3 regions of the Kribbella sp. NPDC049584 genome follow, and region 2 is predicted to be linked to each of the others. Evidence: riboswitches for the same ligand, from Rfam matches in the RefSeq annotation. Region 2 holds a riboswitch; each other region holds the start of a gene.

Region 1 (7,620 bases), on a different contig from region 2:
CCCGCATCCGCGCGGTCTTCGAGGACGCCGGCGTACGCGGCTGGCTGCACGCGGTCGCGCTCGACGAGCCCGAGTCGACGGTCGAGGTCGACGCCGACGGCATCGTGCCGCTCGCTTCGGTGTACAAGCTGCCGTTGCTGGCCGGGTTCTGCCGGCTCGTGGATCTCGGCGAGATCGATCCGCGGCAGCAACTCACGCTCGACCCGGCCACGAAGACGAGCGGGCCTACCGGGTTGTCCACCTTCGCCGATCCGGTCACGGCATCGCTGCGAGACCTCGCGCTCTCCATGATGACGCTGTCCGACAACGCGTCCGCCGATGCGCTCCTGGATGTCGTCAGGCTCCCGCGATTGGCCGAGCTGCTCAGGTCCTTCGGTCTGCAACGGACCTGGGTACGCCGCGGTACCGCGGACAATCTGCGTGATCTGCAACGCCGTACCCGAAAGAACGATCCGGATGCGGCCCTCGCCGTACTGGCGGACAACGACCAGACCGATCCGGCCGGGGTTTACGAAGCGGCGAACGGGTCGGCGTCCAGCGCCCGCGAGATGACGCTGTTGCTGCGGCGGTTGTGGGCGGGCGAGTTGCTGTCGCCGGAGCAGACCGAGTTCGTCAAGGCGACGATGCATCGACAGGTGTTCATGCACCGGTTGGCGTCCGGCTTCCCGCACGACGGCGTACGTGTCGCGGGGAAGACCGGGACGTTCGGGGCGTTGCGGCACGAGGTCGGCGTGGTCACGCTGCCGGGCGGTACGGCGTACGCGATCGCCGTCTTCACGCTCGCCGCACGGGGCGACATCCGCCAGCCACGCGTGGACGCCGCGATCGGCCAGGCGGCCCGCCTGGCCGTCGATCTGCTGCGTTAGACGATCGCGAAGGCTTCGATCTCGAGGAGCACGTCGGGGTTGAACAAGGCCGCGACCTGGACGGCGGAGGCGGCCGGTTTGGTGCCGGGGATGTATCTGTCGCGCACTGCGCGGATCGCCGGCATGTGCGCCATGTCGGTGACGAAGATCGTCATCTTCGCGATGTCCTCGAAGGTCGCGCCGGCGGCGGCCAGACAGCGCTCGAGGTTCGCGAACACCTGCTCGGCCTGGGCGCCGGGATCACCGACGCCGACGAGTTTCCCGTCGGGGTCCAGGGCGACCTGCCCGGCGATCGCCACCCACTGCCCGTGACCGGTCACGACATGGCTGTAACCGTTGCCCGGGGCGACTCCAACCGCACGCGGATACTCCAGCTTGCTCATGCACCAGATATACCCCGGCAAGGGTTGAGAAACCGGTTTCCGTCGGGAGAGGATACGGGGGTGGGCCGGACACCGAAGGACTCGATCACGATCGCCGACGTCGCGCGGCTGGCGGAGGTGTCGCGGGCGACCGTGTCCCGGGTGATGAACGGACGGCTCAGTGTCGCACCCGAGATCGTCGCCCGGGTGCGCGCGGCCGCGGACCAGCTGAACTACCGGCCCAGCGACCTGGCCCGCAGCCTGTCCCTGGGCCGGACGAACATGGTCGCGCTGGTGGTCCCCGATCTGGGCAACCCGCTGTTCCAGCAGATCCTTCGCGGCATCACGAACGCGTCCGCGGCGGCCGGGTACCGGGTGCTGGTCGCCGAGACCGACGAGGACCCGGCCGCTGAGGCCGCGATCGCGATCGAGGCGCGGCGGCGGTGCGACGCGCTGATCATGGTCTCGCCGCGGATGGACGAGGAGGCGCTGCTCGAACTGTTGCCGCAGGTGCAGCCGGTCGTGCTCGTCAACAGGCAAGGGCCGGAGGACGTCGCGTCGGTGGTGGTCGACTACGGCCGCGCCGTACGAATCGTCGTCGATCATCTGGTCGGGCTGGGGCATCGGCGGCTCGCGTTCCTGTCGGGGCCGGCGGCGAGTGCGTCGAACACGCTTCGGCTGCGGGCGCTCGAGGTCGCCGAGCGGGAGATCCCCGGGCTGGACCTCGTCCGGCTCGAGTGTGGGCGGTCGATCGAGGACGGGTACGCCGCGGTGGAACGGGTGCTCGAGTCGCACGTGACCGCAGTGGTCGCGTTCAACGATCTGGTCGCGTTCGGTTTGCTGGCCAGGCTCAACGAGGTCGGTGTCGCCGTACCGGCTGATCTTTCCGTGACCGGGATGGACGACATCGGGCTGGCGCGATTCGCCGTGCCGTCGCTGACGACGGTTCGCGTGCCGCAGAAGGACCTCGGGGAGCTGGCGTGGCGGCGCTTGCACGCGTCGATCGCTGCACCGAACGGCGACGCGGACGACGTACCTGAGTTGCGGTTGGCGGTGCGCGCGAGCACGGGGCCAGTGCCGCAGCAGCCGCGGTTGCGTGGCGGTACTGCGCCTGGTCGGCTCGGGTGGCAGCAGCAGGGCGACATCTTCGCGCTCGGGAGCGATTCCGGGATGCTGGCGCGGTACGAGTTCGGGCGGCGGATGCCGCAAGTGCACGCGCCGCGGCCGTACCTGCACCCGGTCCGTACGCTCGGCGGCCACCCGTTGACCGAGGTGAGCCCGGTGGATCACCGGCATCACTACGGCGTCTCGCTCGCAGTACCGGTCGTCAACGGCACGTCGCACTGGGGCGGCCGGACGTATGTCCGCGGCCAGGGCCCGACCCTGCTGACCAACCACGGTCAGCAACGCAGCCGTGGTGTCACGGCCAACGAGCACGAGCTGATCGACGACATCACCTGGTACGACGAACAAGGCCGACCGCAGCTGGTCGAACGCCGTCGTCTCGCCGGAGAGCTGGCTGTCGGCGGCTGGCGACTCGACTGGCAGAGCGTCCTGACCGCGCGCTACGGATCGGTGCAGATCGAGAACCCGACCACGGCCGGTCGAGAAGGCGCCGCGTACGGCGGGATCTTCTGGCGACTACCTGTGGCCGATACGACGGTGCTTTCAGCTGATGGAGAGGGCCTCGATGCCGCGTTCGGTTCAACCAGTCCGTGGCTGGCCTTCGTCCAGGGTGACGTGACCGTGCTGCTGGTGCAGCCCGATGACGTACGGCGGTGGTTCCTCCGCACCGACTCGTATGTCGGCGCGTGCCCAGCCCTCGCCTGGGACAGTCCGCTCACGCTGCAACCCAACCAGGAGCTGAAGCTGTCGCTGACGGCGTTGTTGCTGGATCGCGCGATCAAGGTCGCCGAGGCTCATGATCTGGTCGGGAGGCTTCCGCGCGCCTAGCCTGTCAGCGAGGGGCGTGGAATGGAACCGAACAGGCTCGTCGCGGTGCTGGGGGCTACTGGACGTCAGGGTGGAGCGGTCGCCAGGCATCTGCTGGCCGACGGCTGGCGGGTTCGCGCGCTGACACGGAAGCCGGACTCCCTGCCCGGCCGCGCGCTGCAGGCAGCCGGCGCCGAGGTCGCGCCGTGCGACATGGCGGACACGCGATCGCTGCTCCCGGCCTTCAAGGGGGCCTACGGCGTCTATAGCGTCCAGAACCCGATGACTGCCGGCCATGAAGGCGAGGTACGGCAGGGTAAGAACGTCGCCGACGCTGCTCACGCCGCCGGCGTCCAGCACGTGGTTTACGGCTCGGCCGGACCAGGGTTACGTGGTACCGGCGTCGACTCCTGGGAATCGAAGCTCGTCATCGCGGACTACCTGCGCGACTCGGACCTGCCGCTGACCGTTCTCCGGCCGATGGCCTTCATGGAACTCATGACGCACAAGGATTTCTATCCGGCGGTCTCGGTCTGGCATGTGATGCCCAAGCTCGCCGGCGAGAGCACAAGGATCCCCTGGCTGGCCGTCGACAACCTCGGTGCGGTCGCCGCCCGGGCCTTCGCCGAGCCGTCCGTTTTCGCCGGAAAGGAGCTCGCGCTGGCGGCCGAGCTCCGTTCGATCGACGGGTGCCGGCGAGCCTGGGCCGACGCGAAGGGCCGACCGCCACGGAGCTTCCGGATGCCGGTCCGGCTCTTCGAACGGTTCGTGGGCACGGACCTGACCACGATGTGGCGCTGGCTGGCGGTCAACCAGGTCACGGTCGACGTCGCGGAGACCGCGAAGCTGGTGGGACACGTGACCACCGTCGAGGAGTTCCTCGCCTGAGCGCCGTCGTACGTCAGGACGTCGGCAGACCAGTTGTAGGCGACGACGCCAGCGCGGATTGCCAACGGCGAGGGACCCGCCCGGCGAGGCGTGCGGCTCGTCCCGCGGAGACGGCATCACGCATCGCGGCGGCCATCAGGGCGGGCTTCTCCGCACGGGTGACCGGGGTCGCGAGCATGACCGCGTCGCATCCGAGCTCCATCGCCAGCGCGGCGTCGCTCGCCGTACCGATCCCGGCGTCGACGATGACCGGCACCTCGGCCGCTTCCGCGATCAGCGCGATGTTGTGCGGGTTGCGGATCCCGAGCGCCGAACCGATGGGCGCGGCCAACGGCATGACGGCCGCACAGCCGGCCTGCTCGAGCCGGCGGGCCAGGATCGGGTCGTCGTTCGTGTACGGCAGCACGGTGAAACCGTCCGCCACCAAGGCTTCCACGGCGTCGAGCAGCTCGAACGGGTCGGGCAGCAGCAGGTGATCGTCGGCGACGACCTCGACCTTGATCAGGTCGGTCTCCAACGCCTCCCGCGCCAGCTTCGCGGTCAGCACAGCCTCGGCTGCGGTGTGGCAGCCGGCGGTGTTCGGCAGTACGTCGATGCTGTGCTTCTTGAGCACGTCGAGCACCGAGCCCTCGTGCCCCGTGCCGAGGCGGCGCATCGCGACCGTGGTCAACTGGGTGCCGGAGGCAATCAATGCCTCCTCCATCACTTCCAGATTGGCCGAACCGCCCGTGCCCATGATGAGTCGGGACGTGTAGGTCCGCCCGCCGAGCTCCAGTGGGTCATCCATGTCAGCCTCCCTGCGTCGCGCTGACGATCTCGACCCGGTCACCGGGCTGCAACGCGGTCTGCGCCCACTCGGCCTTGGTCAGCACGTTCTGATTCACCGCGACCGCGATCCCCGTGGTGCGATCGGAGTACTCCGTGATCAACTCGGCCACGGACTTGCCGGCCGGCACGTCAACCGCCGTACCGTTCACCCACACGGATTCCATCGCGCTTCCTCCCTACGCCGGAATTACCCGATTCAGGTTCAGCGGTCGGTGACGGCTAGTCACCCTCTCAGCCCACTCCATGCGAGCTCCCGCGGACCTCTCGACTATAGCGCCCTGGTGGCGATGGGCAGTTATCGTGACCAGAACTGCGCGGGGAGGGGAGCGTCTTGGCGAAGCGGGTCGCGATCTCGGACGTGGCTGCTCGGGCAGGGGTCAGTCCGACGACGGTTTCGCATGTCGTGTCGGGGCGACGGCACGTGTCGGAGGTGACGCGGGCTCGAGTGCGGTCGGTGATGGACGAGCTCGGGTGGGAGCCGAACCAGCTCGCGCGCAGCCTCCGGATGCAGCGGACCCAGACGATCGCGCTGATCGTGCCGGACATCACCAACCCGTTCTACCCGTCGGTCGCGCGTGGTCTGCTCGACGTGGTCAGCGAGCCCGGGTACCAGGTGCTGATCGGCAACACCGACGGCTCGCCTTCAGCCGAGAAGGATCTGGTCGCGCGGATGGTGACTCGCAGTGTCGACGCAATCGTGTTCGCCGGCTACTACAGCAAGGCGAGCGACGTGGCGGCCGCCGTCGAGGCGGGGATCCCGGTGGCACTGATGGGCGGGCGGAAGGCCTCGGCCGGGATCGACGTACTGACCTCCGACGACCTCGCAGCCGGAGAGATCGCAACGCGGTACTTGATCAGGCGCGGCTATCACCGGATCGGCTTCATCACCGGCGCCCTGGGGGACGGGCCGCCCGCAGATCGGGTGAAGGGCTACCGTCGCGCGCTGACCTCGGCCGGGCTGCGGTTCAACAGTCAGCTGGTCGTCCGCGAGGAGTTCTCCCGAGCCGGCGGCGCTGCGGGATTGCAGAAGTTGCTCGAACTGCGCAAACCGCCGCGGGCCGTGCTGTGTACGAACGACATGGTCGCGATCGGCGCCCTAGATGTCGCCCGCGCCCGCGGCCTTCGCGTGCCCGATGACCTTGCGGTGATGGGTTTCGACGACATCGAGGCGGCAGCGCTCATCTCGCCGTCGCTGACCACGATCGCGGGCGATCCGCGTGAGCAGGGTCGCGCGGTCGGCCGGGTCCTGCTGAGCAGGCTGGAGGGGACGGCCGCCAGCCTGCCGCAGCGCATTCTGTTCGCGCCTTCCGTCGTACCGCGGGAATCCGCCTAGGGCGCGCTGACCGACGTCACGGTCGAGCCCGAGATGTACGTCGGCCAGATGCCTACCGTGACCGTGATCTGGCCGTTCGCGTTAGGTGTCATCGTGCTGGTCAGACCGTAGAGGCTTGTGACCTGGACGGGTCCGGTCGCGTTGACCGTCACCGTCGTGTTGGATCCGGATGCGGCCCAGATCGCGCGGAACGGCGTACCGTCGTTCGCCGCGTAGACCTGGTCGATCAGCCCGTTGCCCGGATTCTCCTTGCCGAGGAACGTCGCGCCGCGGAGCTGACGTGCGGCTGTCGCATAGGCGACGTACGACGGCTTGGGGGTGTACTTACCGAGCGCGTCGGCCTCGTTGTGCACGAGCCCGAAGTTGTTCTCCGCCGCGGCCGGATCGATGCCGTCGTTCTTGAAGTCGTACATGTAGAACCGGTCGACGTCGTGCCCGGGAACGTTGAGCATCTCGCGCGCCATGTACATCGCCTGCGTGGGCTCGTCGACCGGTACCGCGCTGCCGGAGCCGGTGTACCAGCCGGCCTCGGTGATCCAGATCGGTTTGTCGACGCCTCCGTTGTACTGCCGGATCGTCGCGCGCACCTGATCGATCGCAGTACCGAGACTCTCGGGCGCGTGCAGGAAGTTGTACGGGTGGATGGACACGACGTCGAGGTACTTCAAACCGCCGAGCTGGCAGAAGGTCGTGAACCAGTCCTGCTGCGTCACGTCGGTGTCACCGCCGCCGACGATGGTGAGATCAGGGTGCGTGGCCTTCAGCTTCGTGTACGTCGCCTTGAGCAGTGCCAGGTAGCTGTCGGGGGATTTGTTCGCCGGACCGGCCGCGTTGACGTCCCACTCGTTCCACACGGCCAGGTTGTGGATCTGCGGGTACTGGTTCGCGAGCGCGTTGGCGTAGTTGGCGAACGCGGTCCGGCCGGCGTCGGTGTACGGCGCGTTGAAGAGCTGATCGGGGCAGTCGTAGAGGCAGTTGCCGTAGTCCGCGACCATGAGCGGGTCGAGACCGTTCGACTGGTACGACTGCAGGTAGGTCGTCACCTTGGCCGGGAAGGCGTAGGTGCCGGGTGTGGTCTCGGCGGCGGACCAGTACGCCTCATCTCTCGCCGTTCGAGCACCGGCCTGGCTTACCAACGGGATCACGTCAGGCGCCCAGGAGCCGGCGAAGTGCGTGCCGACTCCGTTGTACGTCGTGGGCGTGGTTGCCGCGACCGCGTCCACGTTGACGGAGGCCGTCGTACCGCCGCCGCTGATCAGGCTCTTGTCCAGCGTGAGCATGATCGCCTTGGCCGGACCGTGCCAGAGGCCGTCGTCGGCGCCGCCGAAGTGCAGGTAGCCGATGCCCCCGTTGAAGGTGGTGACATTGAGCTGCTGCCACGCCGTGGAGCCGGAGAGCGTGAGCCGTTGCT
Region 2 (7,620 bases):
AGCACATTCCACCAGCGCTCGGCCCAGCCGGCCACTCCGTGACCTGAGAGCAGCAGAACGCCCACAGCGGCCAGACAGGCGAGCATCACGCCACTGATCACGATCTCGAGGTTGGAGCCGGATCTGGGCACCCAGGCGAGCACAGCGAGGATCAGGCCGGCAGCCGTCAAGGACAGGACCAGAGCCGTCACGCAGCGACTCCAGCACCGAGCAGATCAGCGGCCAGCACCCGTCCGCGCTGCTCCTCGGCGAATCCCGCCGCCTGCGTGCGCTGTGTCACCGCTGACTGGCTGATGCCGAGTTTCACGCCGATCTCCCGCCTGGTGAGTCCTTCAGCCAACAGGTCCGCAACTGCCCAGCCACGCTCGCTCCGGCGTCGCAGTACGGACGCCATCAGCCACAGCACCGTCTCCACCTGCTCCGCGACCCGCGAGTCCGAGCCGACCACGTTCACATGGTGCGGGCTCGACTTGGCCCGGGTCACCGCCTCCCGGGCGAACACGAACGCCTCGCCGCTGCCGGCTCTGGTGCTGCGGGGCAGCGGTTCGGTCACCTCGCCGACACCGAGGCCGACGTACCAGGAGTCCGCGCGCAGCAGCTCGACGATCACGTCGATCGTGGGCCGGGCCTCGGACAGCACGCCCTGCACCTCATCGCCGGCGGTCCGCTCGAACCTCCGCAGCAGTCCGGACCGGCGCGGGCGGCGGTTCAGGGAGTTCAGCAGCTCGGGTACGAGATCGGTCGTGCTTCGGCTGCCTCGCTGATCTACCGTGAGAACGAAGACCATCGCCCTGCACCTCCTTCTGAACGGCTTAAGGCTACAGTCTTATTCACGTAGAGTGAAGGACAAAACCTGAATCGCTTCACCCGATTACTCCCCGTGTCCGGCCCGGGAGGACGGTGAACCGGGCCGGACAAGGGCTCTCAGTCAGCCAGTGGCAGGTACAGCTTCTGGTCGGCGGCCTTGAAGGTCTCCGACATCTCGGCGAAGCCGGCCTCGATCGCCTCCGTCGAGGTGAGGCCGTGCTCCTCGGCGTACGCGCGGATATCGGCGGTGATGCGCATCGAGCAGAACTTCGGCCCGCACATCGAGCAGAAGTGGGCCGTCTTCGCGGGCTCGGCCGGCAGGGTCTCGTCGTGGAAGGAGCGAGCCGTGTCCGGGTCCAGCGAGAGGTTGAACTGGTCCTCCCAGCGGAACTCGAACCTTGCCTTGGACAACGTGTCGTCCCAGGCCTGTGCACCCGGATGCCCCTTGGCCAGATCCGCTGCGTGGGCAGCGATCTTGTAGGTGATCACGCCGGTCTTCACGTCGTCACGATCCGGTAGCCCGAGATGTTCCTTGGGCGTGACGTAGCACAGCATCGCCGTACCCAGCCAGCCGATCTGTGCGGCGCCGATCGCCGACGTGATGTGGTCGTAGGCGGGCGCCACATCAGTTGCCAACGGCCCCAATGTGTAGAACGGCGCCTCGCCGCAGAGCTCCTCCTCGAGCCGCACGTTCTCGGCGATCTTGTGCATCGGCACATGACCCGGACCTTCGATCATCACCTGTACGTCGTGCTCCCAGGCGATCCGGGTCAACTCGCCCAGCGTCCGCAGCTCCGCGAACTGGGCGTCGTCGTTCGCGTCGGCGATGCACCCCGGCCGCAACCCGTCGCCCAGCGAGAACGTCACGTCGTACTCCCGCAGAATCGAACACAGCTCCGCGAAATGCGTGTACAGGAACGATTCCTGATGATGCGCGAGGCACCAGGCGGCCATGATCGATCCACCCCGCGACACGATCCCGGTGATACGCCGCGCGGTCAGCGGCACGTAGCGCAGCAGCACGCCGGCGTGCACGGTCATGTAGTCGACACCCTGCTCGCACTGCTCGATGACCGTGTCGCGGTACACCTCCCACGACAGCGCGGCCGGATCGCCGTTCACCTTCTCCAGCGCCTGGTACAGCGGCACCGTCCCGATCGGCACCGGTGAGTTCCGCAGGATCCATTCCCGCGTCTCGTGGATGTTCTTCCCGGTGGACAGGTCCATCACCGTGTCCGCGCCCCACCGGGTCGCCCAGACGAGCTTCTCGACCTCTTCCTCGACCGAGCTGGTGACGGCGGAGTTGCCGATGTTCGCGTTGACCTTCACCAGGAACTTCTTGCCGATGATCATCGGCTCGCTCTCCGGATGCCGCCGGTTCGCCGGTATCACCGCCCGCCCGCGCGCCACCTCGGCCCGGACGAACTCCGGATCGACGCCCTCCCGGACGGCGACGTACCTCATCTCTTCGGTGATCACCCCGGCCCGCGCGTGCCCGAGCTGGGTCCGTGGCTCGCGCCCGGCGATCCACTCCCGCCGCATCGCGGGCAGACCCGCCTGTACGTCGATCCGCGCCGCCGCGTCGGTGTACGGGCCGGAGGTGTCGTACAGGTCGAAGTGTTCGCCGTCGGTCAGCTGCACGCGACGAGCCGGTACGCCCAGCTCTCCGCGATAGACCTTCTCCGAGCCCGAGATCGGACCCGTGGTGACGGCCGGACGGATCGTGCTGACATTCACCATGCTGGTGCTCCCTACGCCGGAATTACCCGGACAGGTTCGGCGGTCGGCGGCGCCGGCCAGGTTCGATTCCTGGTCCAGCCGCCCTCTCAGCCCACTACGGTGCGAGCTCCCGCGATCTCAAGTTGTCACCGACCACCCTAGGGCATGGCTGTAACGTCTAGGGATGCGCGACCTCGTGTACCCGCCCGTCATCGCCTTCGCGCGGACCTCGTTCAAGGTTCTCGACCTCAAGCTCCGCCTGACCGGCGCGGAGAACGTGCCCCGGACCGGCGGTGCGCTGATCGCCCTCAACCACATCAGCTACGTCGACTTCATCCTCGGCGGGTACGGCGCTCTCCCGAGCAAGCGACTGGTCCGGTTCATGGCCAAGGAAGTGCTGTTCCGCAACCGGTACTCCGGTCCGCTGATGCGTGGGATGCACCACATCCCGGTCGACCGGGACGCGGGCGCGGCGTCGTACCAGCAGGCGCTGGAGTACCTGGCCGCGGGCGAGGTGGTCGGAGTGTTCCCGGAGGCCACGATCAGCCGCTCCTTCGAGCTGAAGGAGTTCAAGTCCGGCGCGGTCCGGATGGCGGCGGAAGCCAGCGTGCCGGTCATCCCGATGATCCTGTGGGGCACGCAGCGGATGTTCACCAAGGATCATCCGCGGGACTTCTCCCGGCACCGCCCGATCTCGATCACCATCGGCGCACCGATCACCGTCACGCCGGACGACGACGCGGGCGAGGCGACAGCGCAGCTGCGATCCACGATGGCCGGAATGCTCGACGAGACCATCCGCGCCTACCCCGAGCAGCCCGCCGGCGCCTGGTGGCTGCCCGCGGCGTACGGCGGCAGCGCGCCGACCCCGGCCGAGGCCGAGCGCCTGGACCAGGAGGAGCTCGCCCGCCGAGCCGCCAAACGTCGTTAAGACGGCGGACAGGACCTTGACCCTCGGGGTTGAACGAGGGTACGAAGGCCTTCGTTGACAGAGCAGGAACCTGGGGGGTCCCTGTGCGGCGGGCCGGCATCGATGGCCCGCGGACACGAACGGGCGGGGAAGGTTTTGTTCGATTCACCGGAAGAGCTGCATCTGTTCGACCCGGGCGCGATGACTCCGGCGCCGCATGTTGCCGAGCACATCCCGGACGCCGGTGCGTTCTTCGTCGACTGGGCGACCCGCGGGCTGAACCCGGATCGCGCCCGCGAGATCGAGTCCGCGGTGAACGGCCGGCGCAACCAGAACGGCTGGTTCCCGCTCGAGACGCTGGACAGCATCGGCAGCAGGGGCTTCTGGCGCGGGCCGCTGACCTATCTGGCCCGGATGACCGCCGACGACCCCAGGATCCTGCAGGAATGGGCCTGTGACGGGCTGCGGGACGAGCAGGTGGGCCGCATCGAGGCGACGGTGGACCACCTGCTGCACCAGCAGGGCCACGCTGCCGCGGCGACGTGGGCGGTCGCAGTACGGCCGCGGACCTACCTCGACGCGGAGGTGCTGGGCGACCGGCTGCTGGCCGCGTGGGAGTACAACCTCGGCTCGATCCGGGCCAAGGACGTGGCGAAGTCGGTCCGGCGCTGGAACCGCTGAGCCGGAACCACTGAGCTGCAACCACTGAGCTGCAACCACTGAGAAGGCGTACGACGGGCAGCCGCCAGACCGCCCGTCGTACCTCTCAGCTCGTCAGTGGAACTGCGGGATGATCAGGTACAGCCCGTAGAACACAGCTGCCAGGCAGGCCGCGAAGCAGAGCGCCGCGACGCTGGTGTCCGCGACGGATGGCTGCCGCTTCTCGTCGATCGCGACCGCGCGCCGCGCCATCGCGCTGACACCGAGCGCGAACACCACCGCCAGTCCGACTCCGAAGAGCAGGCTGACCAGTGCGACCTGGCCGAGTGAACCCCAGTCGATGTGCATCGCCGTACTCCTCTCACGCCGCCGCGGCCGGGCTGGCGGCCGGGGTGGAGCTCGGGTAGTCGTTCACGTTCTCCGACGTCACCGGCGTGCGCCGGGAGGCCAGGTAGATGCCACCGCCGGCCACGACGGCGAGGATCGCGATGATCACCACACCGATGTTGCCGGAGTCGGCCACCCGGCCGGCCAGTGCGCCGACGATCGCGGCGGCCGGCAGTGTGAGCAGCCAGGCGACAGCCATCCGGCCTGCCACCGTCCAGCGCACCTCGGCCAGCCGCTTGCCGAGGCCTGCGCCGAGGATGCTGCCGGAGCAGACCTGCGTGGTCGACAGCGGGAAGCCCAGGTGGGACGAGGCCAGCAGGACCGCGGTCGAACTGGTCTCGGCCGAGAAGCCCTGCGGCGATTCGATCTCGGTCAGGCCCTTGCCCATCGTCCGGATGATCCGCCAGCCGCCCAGGTAGGTGCCGGCCGCGATCGCCAGACCGGCGGACAGGATGACCCAGACCGGCGGCTTGGAGCCCGGGGCGAGACTGCCGGAGGTGATCAGCACCAGCGTGATCACACCCATCGTCTTCTGCGCGTCACCGGTGCCGTGGGCGAGCGAGACCAGCGAGGCGGAGGCGACCTGGCCGGCCCGGAATCCCTCGCTGACCGACTTCTGCCGGGACCGCTGGGTGATCTTGTAGGCCAGGAACGTGCCGAGCAGCGCGACCACGCCGGCCACGATCGGCGCGGCCACGGCCGGGATGATGATCTTCTGCACGACGGTGCCGAAATGGACGGCGCTGCTCCCGGACGCGATCCAGGTGGCGCCGATCAGGCCGCCGAACAGCGCGTGCGACGACGAGCTCGGCAGGCCGACGTACCAGGTCATCAGGTTCCACAGCACGGCGCCGACCAGGCCGCCGAAGATCACCGGCACGGTCACCTTGGCATCGTCGACGATCCCGCTGGAGATCGTCTTGGCGACCTCGGTGGAGATGAACGCACCGACCAGGTTCAGCACGGCCGAGATGGCCACCGCGACCTTCGGTTTCAGTGCGCCGGTGGCGATCGACGTCGCCATCGCATTGGCGGTGTCGTGGAACCCGTTGGTGAAGTCGAACACCAACGCGGTGATGATCACCACGACGACGAGGAACGACAGATCCATCCCGATCACTTCCCTAGGCGGACGATCAGCAGCGTCGATCGACCGTAGGCCGGGTGAGTGAATTTGAAATGAACCGGACCCGGGAATTTACTCCAAGATGAGGTGAGCCAGCCCGTAGACGAGCGCCGCGACGAGTCCGGCAGCCGGGATCGTCAGGATCCACGCCATGACGATGCCCTTGGCAACGCCCCAGCGGACCGCGGACAGCCGCTTGGTCGCACCGGCGCCCATCACCGCCGAGGTGATCGTGTGGGTGGTGGAGACCGGGGCGTGCAGGCCGATCGCCATCACGTAGAGAACGGCCGCCGACACCGCCTCGGAGGCGAATCCGCGGGCCGGGTCGAGGTGGATGATCCGGCGGCCCAGCGTCCGCATGATCCGCCAGCCACCGGAGTACGTGCCGAGCGAGATCGCGGTCGCGGCGGAGATCTTGACCCACAGCGGGATGCCGTCGTGCTGCTGGGCGTGCCCGGTGGTGACGAGGGCCAGGAAGATCACGCCCATCGTCTTCTGCGCGTCCTGGAGCCCGTGGCCGAGCGCCATCGCGGCGGCCGACAGCGACTGCGCCATCCGGAAGCCGCGCGTGGTCTTGCCCGGATTGCGATGCCGGAACAGCCAAAGGATGGCGACCATCAGCACGAAGGCGCCGAGGAAGCCGACCGCCGGTGACAGCACCATCGGAATGACGACCTTGTCGACGATGCCGGACCACAGGACGGTGCTCGCCGAGGCGAGGCCGGCGCCGACGAGTCCGCCGATCAGCGCGTGGGTCGAGGAGCTGGGCAGGCCGAAGTACCAGGTGATCAGGTTCCAGGTGATCGCGCCGACCAGCGCCGCGATCACGACCACCAGGCCGTGTGTCCCGGACGGCGTGCTGATGATGCCCTTGCCGACCGTCTCGGCGACCTCGGTGCCGGCCAGCGCGCCCAGGAAGTTGCACGCCGCTGCCATCGCGAGCGCCACCCGCGGCGTGAGCGCCCGGGTGGAGACCGAGGTCGCGATCGCGTTGGCCGCGTCGTGGAAGCCGTTGGTGTAGTCGAAGGCCAGCGCGATGAGGACGACGGCGATGACGAGCGTGAGCTCCACGCTCAGCTCTCCTTGACGGCGATCTGCTCGACCGTGTTGGCGACGTGCTCGAAGGCGTCGATCGCGGCCTCCAGCAGGTCGACCACAGTCTTGAGCTTCATCACGGTCAGCGCCTCGTACTCACCGCTGAAAAGTTTCGCGATCAACCTGCGGTGGACCGCGTCACCGGTGTTCTCCAGGCGGTTGATCTCGATCCAGTACTCCGCCAGGTCCTTCATGGTCCGCAGCCGGGGCATCGTCTCGGCAGTCAGCTGCGCCATCCGCTGGAGCACTTCGATCTGCTCGGCGATCTCCTCCGGCAGCTTCTCCAGGTTGAAGAGGTGGACGGTGTCGACCGCCTCCTCCATGAAGTCCATCACGTCGTCGAGATCGGAGGCCAGCCGGTAGATGTCCTCGCGGTCGAACGGCGTGACGAACGTCGAGTTCACCCGGCGGATGATCGAGTGGGTGGTCTCGTCGGCCGCGTGCTCCGCGTCCTTCATCTGGGCGGCGATCTGATGACTCGCGGACAGCCCGGTGCCCGCCGTGCTACCGAGCAATTCGGCCAAGATCCGGGATCCGTCCACGAGGTGGTTGGCGGACTCGGTGAAAAGGTCGTAGAACGTCGGGTCGTTCGGACGCAGACGTAACGGCACTTCAAGCTCCGGGTGAACGAGGGACAAACCGTGAACATGCTAGGGGGAACATGCAGTTGATGCGGCATCCGCCCGGGGCAACGTATCGCGTTGTGATGAACTGGGCAGCGCAGCGTTGCACAGTCGGTAACCGATCGGTTTCAGCGCGTTATCACGGCGTACAGATCAAAGAGGCCGACGACCAGCACCAGGCCGGCCGCGACCCGGAGTACATGCTGATGGCCGAGGAAGTGCGTCGCGCCGCCCGCGGTCCGGCGGTAGACGGCGCTGACGGCCGTCCAGCAGCCCAAGGACAGCACCAGTAC
Region 3 (7,620 bases), on a different contig from region 2:
ACCACGGCCAGCGCGGAGGAAGTGGTGCAGGACACCTGGCTGGCAGTCCTGCAGGGCATCGAGCGGTTCGAGGGGCGAGCCTCGCTGCAGACCTGGGTCTACCGGATCCTTGTCAACATCGCCCGCAAACGCGGTTCGCGCGAGCATCGGACCGTACCGTGGACGAGTCTGGTCCCGGACCATGAGCCGACCGTCGACCCGGCCCGCTTCCATGGGCCCGACGACCAGTACCCGGGCGGCTGGCGAGCGTTTCCCGAGCGCTGGCCGTCCACCGAGACCGAGGTCCTCGCCCACGAGGTCCGGGCGGCCGTGGCCAAAGCGATCGAGAATCTCCCGACCCGCCAACAGGTGGTGCTGACCTTGCGTGACATCGACGGACAGGACGCCGGCGCGGTCTGCACCCTGCTCGGCATCTCGGCGGCGAATCAGCGGGTTCTGCTGCACCGCGCCCGCGCCGCCGTCCGCAGCGAGCTCGAGCAGTACTTCGGAGTTGCGCCATGACGTGCGAGGAGTTGGTCGAGCTTGTCACCGCTTTCCTCGACGGAGCGCTGGATCCGGAGGCCGAGCAGCGCTTCGTCGAGCACCTGGCGATCTGCGACGGATGCGAGATCTACGTCGAGCAGATGCGCCGCACCATCGCCGAGGTCGGCCAGGTCGAGCCAGAGTCGCTCAGCACCGAAACCCGGGACAGCCTGCTCGAGGCGTTCCGCGCATTCCCGCGCGACTGACCTGTAACGCCCGGCAGGCTCGGCGGCACTGACCTGGTATGCCGGACGTCGAGTTCACGAACCTGTTCGCGGTCGCGGTCATCGCGCTGCTGGCCCCGCTGCTGCTCGGACTCACCCCACGCCTGCGGGTGCCGGCCGTCGTGCTGGAGATCGTGGCCGGGATCGTGGTCGGCCCGCACGGCCTGGGGCTGGTCGACGTCGATCTGCCGGTGCAGATCGTCTCCGTGCTGGGTCTGGCGTTCCTGCTCTTTCTCGCGGGGCTCGAGATCGACGTCCATCGGCTGCGCGGTCAAGTCCTGCGGCTCGCCGTACTCGGCTACCTGGTCACGCTGGCACTCGGTGGGGCGGCCGGTGCGGTGTTCTCGGCCGTCGGCTGGGTGCACAGTGCGTTGCTCCTCGCTGTGACACTGTCGGCGACCTCGCTGGGGCTCGTGGTGCCGGTGCTCAAGGACGCTGCTCAAGCGGACGGGAGAGTTGGTCAGTTCACCATTGCGGCGGCGTCGGTTGCCGACTTCGCGGCTGTGCTCCTGTTGTCGCTGGTGTTCTCTACCGAGGGCGGGAGTGCGGGCGAGCGGCTGATCATGGTCGGCCTGTTCGCACTGCTCGTTGCGGTGACCGGATTGGTCGTGGCAACCGCCGGCAGGTCGCAGCGGATCGGCCTGGTCCTGTTGCGGTTGCAGGACACCACCGCCGAGATCCGGGTCCGGGCGGCCGTCGTACTGCTGATCGCGTTCGTCGCTTTGGCAGAGCAGTTCGGGCTGGAGACGATCCTCGGGGCGTTCCTGGCCGGGGCAGTCGTCGGACTGGTCGACCGCGACGCGACCTCGCACCCCCGGTTCCGGACCAAGCTGGAGGCGCTCGGCTACGGCTTCCTGATCCCGGTGTTCTTCGTGACGAGCGGTCTGCGCCTGGATCTGCGCGGGCTGGTCGACGATCCGGCGGCGCTGTTGCGCGTTCCGCTGTTCTTGCTGGCGTTGCTGGTCGTGCGCGGCGTACCGGCGTACCTCTCGGTGCGGACGCTGGGTGCTCGGAGTACCGCGGCTGTCGGGCTGTTGCAGGCGACCTCGTTGCCGTTCATCGTGACCGCGACGCAGATCGGCGTGGTGACCGGGCTGATGAGTCCGGTCACCGCCGCCGCGCTGGTCTGCGCCGGACTGCTGTCCGTGCTGATCTTCCCGGCAATCGCTCTCGCGCTGCTCAGGCAGCCTGCCGCCGACCGATCCGGCCGAGAAGAACCGCGGCCAGCATCGAGATGACGATCGACGTGTACGTCGCGCCGAGCCACGTCGGGACCGGCTGGTTGTTGAAGAGCGCCTGCTGTACGTCGGTCCAGAACGGGGACCATCCGGCGACGGTGCCCGGGTTCACCAACTGGTAGGCGACGAATCCGATCAGCCACGCGAGCGTCGGCTGCCAGCGGAACTTCGCCGTACCGGAGACGTCCCAGTTCATCTTGCTGACCACGAAGAAGTCCGCGATCGCGACCGCGAACAACGGGATGAAGACCGAGCCGATCAGGTACAGGAACTGCGTGTAGTTGCCTAGGTCAACCACCAGCGCGATCCCGGTGGCGATCACGCCGATGGCGACCGAGATCCACCGGCGGTCGATGTGGCCGATCAGATTGTGCGCGGCCATCGTGGTCGAGTAGACGTTCGCGTACGCCTCGTCGACCTCGTCGACCAGCAGCACGAGCAGTGCGATCGCTCCGGCGGGCAGGGTGACCAGTGCGGTGATCACGTCGTCACTGTTGGTCTGCAAGGTGGCCACCGCGACAACGCCGAGGGCGTAGTACCCGATCGCTGCCAGGCCGTAGCCGAGTGCGGACCCACTGAACGCAGCCTTGTTGGTACGCGAGTGCCGGGTGTAGTCCGCGGCCAGCGGGGCGAACGAGACGACACCCGCGGCGGCGAGGTCGACGGCCGGCCAGAAGCCGAACACGCTGTCCTGCGGCAGAGCATGCACCGGCTTGCCGAGCACCTGCACGAACAGGTAGACCGACGCGATCAGCACCAGCCACACCATGAACTTCCGCAGGATCTTCACGCTGCCCAGCGGCCGGACCGCCATCGTCGTCGCGATGATCCCGGCCAGTACGACGAACAGCCAGCGCCAGCGTTCACTCGTCACCGCGACCGCGGCCTGCGAGATGACGATAATCTCCATCGTCGCCCAGCCGACGTTCTGAGCGATGTTGAGGATGGTCGGCGCGATCGAGCCGCGACGGCCGAACAGCCCCCGCAGGCTCGCCATCGCCGGCGCACCGGTGTGCGACCCGAACACGGCCGCACCGCCCAGCACGAGCGCCCCCATCACGCAGCCGACGACGACCGCGAGCAGCCCTTGCCACAGCGAGCCCGTGTACGCCGCGACGAGCGCACCGGTCACCGGGCCGAACAGCGAGATGCCGAAGTTGCCCCACAGCGTGAACTGGTCGAAGAAGCCGAGCGTCCGCGGCGCATCGGTGGTGAGGACGAGCGGCGCCTCGGTCGAGTCGGCAGGACGAACAGCGGTATCGGTCATCTGTGACCCCAATCCCTACGCCGGCATTACCCGGTCAGGTTCAGGCGGTCGGCGACCCAAGCTGTCGCCCTCTCAGCCCGCGCATCCTCGGTGCGAGCTCCCGCATAGGTTTGTGTCTGGAGTCTAACGCGTCAGCTAGTTTCCGGCAGAGCGGCTGCTCGTTCTATGAGAGCGGCGAGCTCCGGGCCGTTCGTGACGACCGGCATATGCGCGCCGGTCTCGAAGGTCCGCGCCTCACCATGGCTCAGCTCGGCGAGTCGCTGGACCCACTCCGCCGTCGCCAGCAGGTCGTGCTTCCCACGGACGATGAAGACCGGTGCCTTGACCTGCGAGATCACTCCGGCCAGGTCGTGGTGCCGGGACGCCTCACCGGCGCGGGCAATGGTCGGCAGCGTGGTCCGCACGTACTGCGGGGTGACGGTCCGGATCAGCTTGGGCGAGTCCGGGACGGCGGATCCCAGCCAGCGCACGGTTCGGTCCACCCAACTGGACATCCGCGCATCACCCGACGGCGCCGCTAGTACGACCGCGTGCACGAGATCGGCGTACCGGACTGCGGTTTCGACGACGATCTGGCAGCTGGCGGAGTGGCCGACGAGGACGGACCGCTCGCGGATCTTCTCGGCGAGGGCTACCGCCAGTGCGCGCGGGTGCAGATCCTCGCGGACGCCGGCCGGTTCGCCGTACCCGGGCAGGGTGACGACGTGGTACGGCGTGACGAGGTGCTCCACGGTCCGGGCGTACGACTCGGGGCCGAGGCCCAGACCGGGCACCAGGACGACTGGTGCGCTCACTCCCAGGGTGCCTTGACCGGTGGGCCCTGGACGACCGGGTTGGGTACGTCGGGCTTCAGTTCGCGGTACCCGAGGAAGAGACCGACCGCGAGGATCAGCAGACCGGCACCACCCCAGCCGTACGCCGTGGGCAGCCGGTCGACCGCGCCGTCGATGGACCCCAGACCCGTGGACAGCACCATGATCAGCCAGACCAGGATCGGTACGGCGGAGACCGCGACCAGGCCGAGGCCGACCAGCTCAGCCGGCTCGGGCTGGCGGCCGGCCCTGCGGCGGGCGAGTACGTCGCGGATCCACATGAACAGCGCGGCGGCGCCGACGACCACGAGCAGCAGCTGGCCGATCGCGTCGATCACGTCCGTGCGCAGCGGGTGGTTGAGGGGTGAGCCCGGTGCCTGCGAGATGTCGCGCAGCGAGACCCGCTGGACCGAGATGACGAGCAGGCCGTAGAAGCCGGCGATCACCGTGGCCAGACCGACGACCCGGTAAGCACGGGGGTCGCGCGGCTGCTCCCGTCCGTACACGGGGAGCTCGTGCGGCTCAGGGCTCGACGGGGCGCCGTACGGCATACCGGGGCGGTAGCTGGGCGGCTGGGCGTGGTGCGGACCAGCCTGCGGGTGGGGCGGGACGCCGTACTGTCCTGGTGGGGTGCCGTAGGGCTGAGGCGGTGCGTACGGGCCTTCGACCGGCGGAGTCGCGCGGCCGGTGCCGTATGTGCCACCGCCGTACGGCGTGGGCGGGGCGTAGTGGTGCTGCTCCTCGCCGGGCTGCTGATCGGCCTGATCGGGTTGCTCGCCCCGGCCGTACGTCGGGAAGTCCTGTGACGACATCGCTCTGCTCCTCCCGTCCGTACCTAGTTTCTCAGGTGGCCTTGATGGTGGGCCAGGCGTTGGGCAGGCAGCCGGCCAGGCCCTTGGTCTGCTGCATCATCACCGGTGCGGGGGTCTTCGGCTTGGTGCAGGTCGAGTGCCCGTGCCCGAGGGCGTGACCGACCTCATGGTTGACCAGGTAGCTGCGGTACAGCTCGACGTTGCCGTTGTACGCCGGGATCCCGTACATCCACCGCTTCGCGTTGAGTACCACCCGGTCCTCGACCCGGCAGGACACCTCACCGCCGGTGTCGAGCGGCAGACACAGCTTGTCGGTCAGCGCCGGCGTCGCCAGGATAATCCGGAGATCGGCGTCGACCTTGTCGGTCCGCTCGAAGCTCACCGGGTGCAGTGCCTGCCAACCGCGCGGGTCGGTCAGCGTCTTGTGGATAGCGGCCGCGACAGCGGCTCCGTTGACCGACAGCCCCTGCTCGATCTCGACGCGGTAGGTCAGCTTGTCGCGCACGCCGCTCGCCTTGTTGAACCCGGGCACCACGGCAAGCTTCCCGGTCGACACCAGCACGTTCGGCTTCGCGTTCTTCGGCTGCCGCGTCAAGGTCGGCGCCGGCCGCAACGGCGTGGTGAACTTCTGCGTCGGCGTCACCACCGGCTTCGGCGCCACGCTGGGCGTCTCCACCACCGGCTCCGCACTCACCGCTTCGTTGGCCCCCGCAACCACCTCAGCCGCGAGACTAGCCCGATGCGCCACATCCGGATGCGCAACCACCATGGTCCCCACCACGGCCAAGGCAGTCACCGCAAACCACTGCCCGTTGTACGACTTGCGCCGACTATGCCGCCCCCGCACACCCCCACCCGCCTGCTGGCCGCGCCGCCGGGTGGTCATGACACTCGACCCTACCGAGTCCTTGGTACCTGTAAAACCCCCCTTTCATGTCGACGCCGGCCGACAGACTGCGATCCATTCGGTGGTGACTGAAAAGCCGTGTGGTGCTAGAGAGTGCAGATGACGAGTATGGGGAGGCTGGTCTTCGGTCGACTGACCGAAGCCTGGCGGGGAGAGGCCGCGGACTTCACGCCGCTGCTCGTGGAGCGTTTGGACCAACTTGGCGCTGCCATCGGGGTAGATCTCACGGCCGCAGGTCAGTCCGAAGTCCAAACAACGGGCGGACGTCGCATCGACATCGTCGCTCAGGTCGAGGACGGCACGGAGTTCGTGATCGAGAACCAGTACGGTCGTGCGGACCATGATCATCTGACGCGCGGTCTGGCGTACGCCGTCGCACGGAGAGCCCGCGGACTGGTGGTGATCGCAGAGCAACACCGCGACGAGTTCCGGGCCTTGGCTGAGTACTTGAATGACCTCGCGGCTCTGGACAGCGAACGGGGCATCAGCGTCTGGCTGGTCGAGGCCAAGGCGGTGCGGATCGGTGACAGCCTCTGGGCGCCGCTTTTCACCACAGTCGTAGAGCCCAATGAATTCGTGATGGCAATCATCGAGACCGAGTCGAAGACCAAGCTGACGTCTCTGGCCGAGTTCCTCTCGGTCTGCGACACACCGGAGATCAGAGACACCGTCGCCGAGGTGGTGAGGCAATGGGACGCAGCCGGTCACAAGCGGCGGTTCGGTCCCAACCATCTGGTGCTGGAAGCTCGCGGTCCCTCGAAGCGCGGTCTTCGGACAGTGGTGACGCTCTACACCGACGGCCGGGTGTTCGTCCCGTTCTCCTCGTACGCCGGGTGGAACAGCGGCATCCCTGTCGAGTCTCTGACGACCGAACAGTTCAGGCGTCAGGCCGACAGTCTGTTCGGCTTCAACGGCTCTGAGCAACAGGCACGAACCACGCCGGGATGGCTGAATCCCGGCCGGATTCCGCAGTTGATGACGTTCTGCTTCGAGATCGCCAGGGCGTACGCCGATGCTCCGGCGACCGTCGACCCACGGCTCTCGGATTGACCGGCCGGTACCCGCGCGGTCGTTCCCGTCATTACGCGACGGAACAGCGGGGGCGCGGCAGGGGTAGTCGATCGCGCGGCAGCGCGCACCGCGGGCGGCAGCCCGCAGACACCGGCGACAGCCGGAAAGTCCCGGCGATAGCCGGAAAGGATGCACCGGCGATGAGCCGGGGGTGGGCGGGCTGCGTGCGGAGCGGGTGCTGCCGAGGAGCGGAGCGACGAGAGAGCGCCTGCGTAGCACGCGGGGTTTCAGGCTGTGCGGGTGCGGAGGAATTTGCCGAAGTGGGGGACGGTGAAGGCTACGGTGCCGCGTTCGGCGGAGAAGACCAGGCCTTTTTTGATGAGGCCATCTCGGGCTGGGGAGAGCGACTGGGGTTTGCGGTTGAGGGTGCTGGCTACCTCGGCGGTGGGGACGGAGCCGTCGTCGACGCCGATGCCCAGCTCGGCCATCGCGCGCATGTACTCGCGTTCGGCCGGGGTGGCCCGTTCGTAGCGAGAGCCGAAGAACCCGACGGTGAGTTCAGCGGAAGCCTCGGGGGCTGCTACAGCAACGTCCTTGATCGTGATGGGAGACGTCGGCGCGTGGTCCCAGGTGGAGTGTGCGAAGGCCTGCACGAAGTACGGGTAGCCGTCGGTCTGCGCGTACAGCTCGTCCAGCGCCTCCTCGTCGTACTGGACGCCTTCGCTCTCCGCCGGCACCATCAGCGCGCGGTCGCATGCGTCGCGCGCCAACCGATCGACACGGACATACCGGAACAGCCGCTCGGAGTACGACTTGCTGGCCGACAG

Evidence for each region. Region 2 has a riboswitch for thiamine pyrophosphate ahead of thiC (phosphomethylpyrimidine synthase ThiC). Riboswitches for the same ligand answer to the same signal wherever they lie in the genome.
Region 1: it holds a riboswitch for thiamine pyrophosphate, as region 2 does, so the genes downstream of both, thiS (sulfur carrier protein ThiS) here and thiC (phosphomethylpyrimidine synthase ThiC) in region 2, are expected to answer to the same signal.
Region 3: it holds a riboswitch for thiamine pyrophosphate, as region 2 does, so the genes downstream of both, AB0J62_RS32645 (cytosine permease) here and thiC (phosphomethylpyrimidine synthase ThiC) in region 2, are expected to answer to the same signal.

Annotation. Positions count from the first base shown of each region.
Region 1 covers NZ_JBFAPF010000013.1:98,592-106,211, reverse strand. The annotation lists gene AB0J62_RS34705 (serine hydrolase) at 1-866, shown strand, start outside; gene AB0J62_RS34700 (RidA family protein) at 863-1,249, opposite strand; gene AB0J62_RS34695 (DUF6807 family protein) at 1,310-3,181, shown strand; gene AB0J62_RS34690 (NmrA/HSCARG family protein) at 3,203-4,048, shown strand; gene AB0J62_RS34685 (thiazole synthase) at 4,062-4,835, opposite strand; gene thiS (sulfur carrier protein ThiS) at 4,837-5,040, opposite strand; TPP riboswitch at 5,033-5,143, opposite strand; gene AB0J62_RS34675 (LacI family DNA-binding transcriptional regulator) at 5,208-6,209, shown strand; gene AB0J62_RS34670 (glycosyl hydrolase) at 6,206-7,620, opposite strand, start outside.
Region 2 covers NZ_JBFAPF010000018.1:19,746-27,365, reverse strand. The annotation lists gene AB0J62_RS40025 (hypothetical protein) at 1-191, opposite strand, end outside; gene AB0J62_RS40020 (transposase) at 188-787, opposite strand; gene thiC (phosphomethylpyrimidine synthase ThiC) at 925-2,547, opposite strand; TPP riboswitch at 2,539-2,670, opposite strand; gene AB0J62_RS40010 (lysophospholipid acyltransferase family protein) at 2,711-3,457, shown strand; gene AB0J62_RS40005 (hypothetical protein) at 3,593-4,117, shown strand; gene AB0J62_RS40000 (hypothetical protein) at 4,211-4,444, opposite strand; gene AB0J62_RS39995 (inorganic phosphate transporter) at 4,458-5,594, opposite strand; gene AB0J62_RS39990 (inorganic phosphate transporter) at 5,682-6,680, opposite strand; gene AB0J62_RS39985 (DUF47 family protein) at 6,683-7,315, opposite strand; gene AB0J62_RS39980 (DUF202 domain-containing protein) at 7,456-7,620, opposite strand, start outside.
Region 3 covers NZ_JBFAPF010000012.1:23,307-30,926, reverse strand. The annotation lists gene AB0J62_RS32660 (sigma-70 family RNA polymerase sigma factor) at 1-501, shown strand, start outside; gene AB0J62_RS32655 (zf-HC2 domain-containing protein) at 498-728, shown strand; gene AB0J62_RS32650 (cation:proton antiporter) at 767-1,984, shown strand; gene AB0J62_RS32645 (cytosine permease) at 1,926-3,251, opposite strand; TPP riboswitch at 3,247-3,365, opposite strand; gene AB0J62_RS32640 (alpha/beta hydrolase) at 3,383-4,045, opposite strand; gene AB0J62_RS32635 (hypothetical protein) at 4,042-4,875, opposite strand; gene AB0J62_RS32630 (DUF3152 domain-containing protein) at 4,907-5,761, opposite strand; gene AB0J62_RS32625 (hypothetical protein) at 5,882-6,832, shown strand; gene AB0J62_RS32620 (ATP-binding protein) at 7,081-7,620, opposite strand, start outside.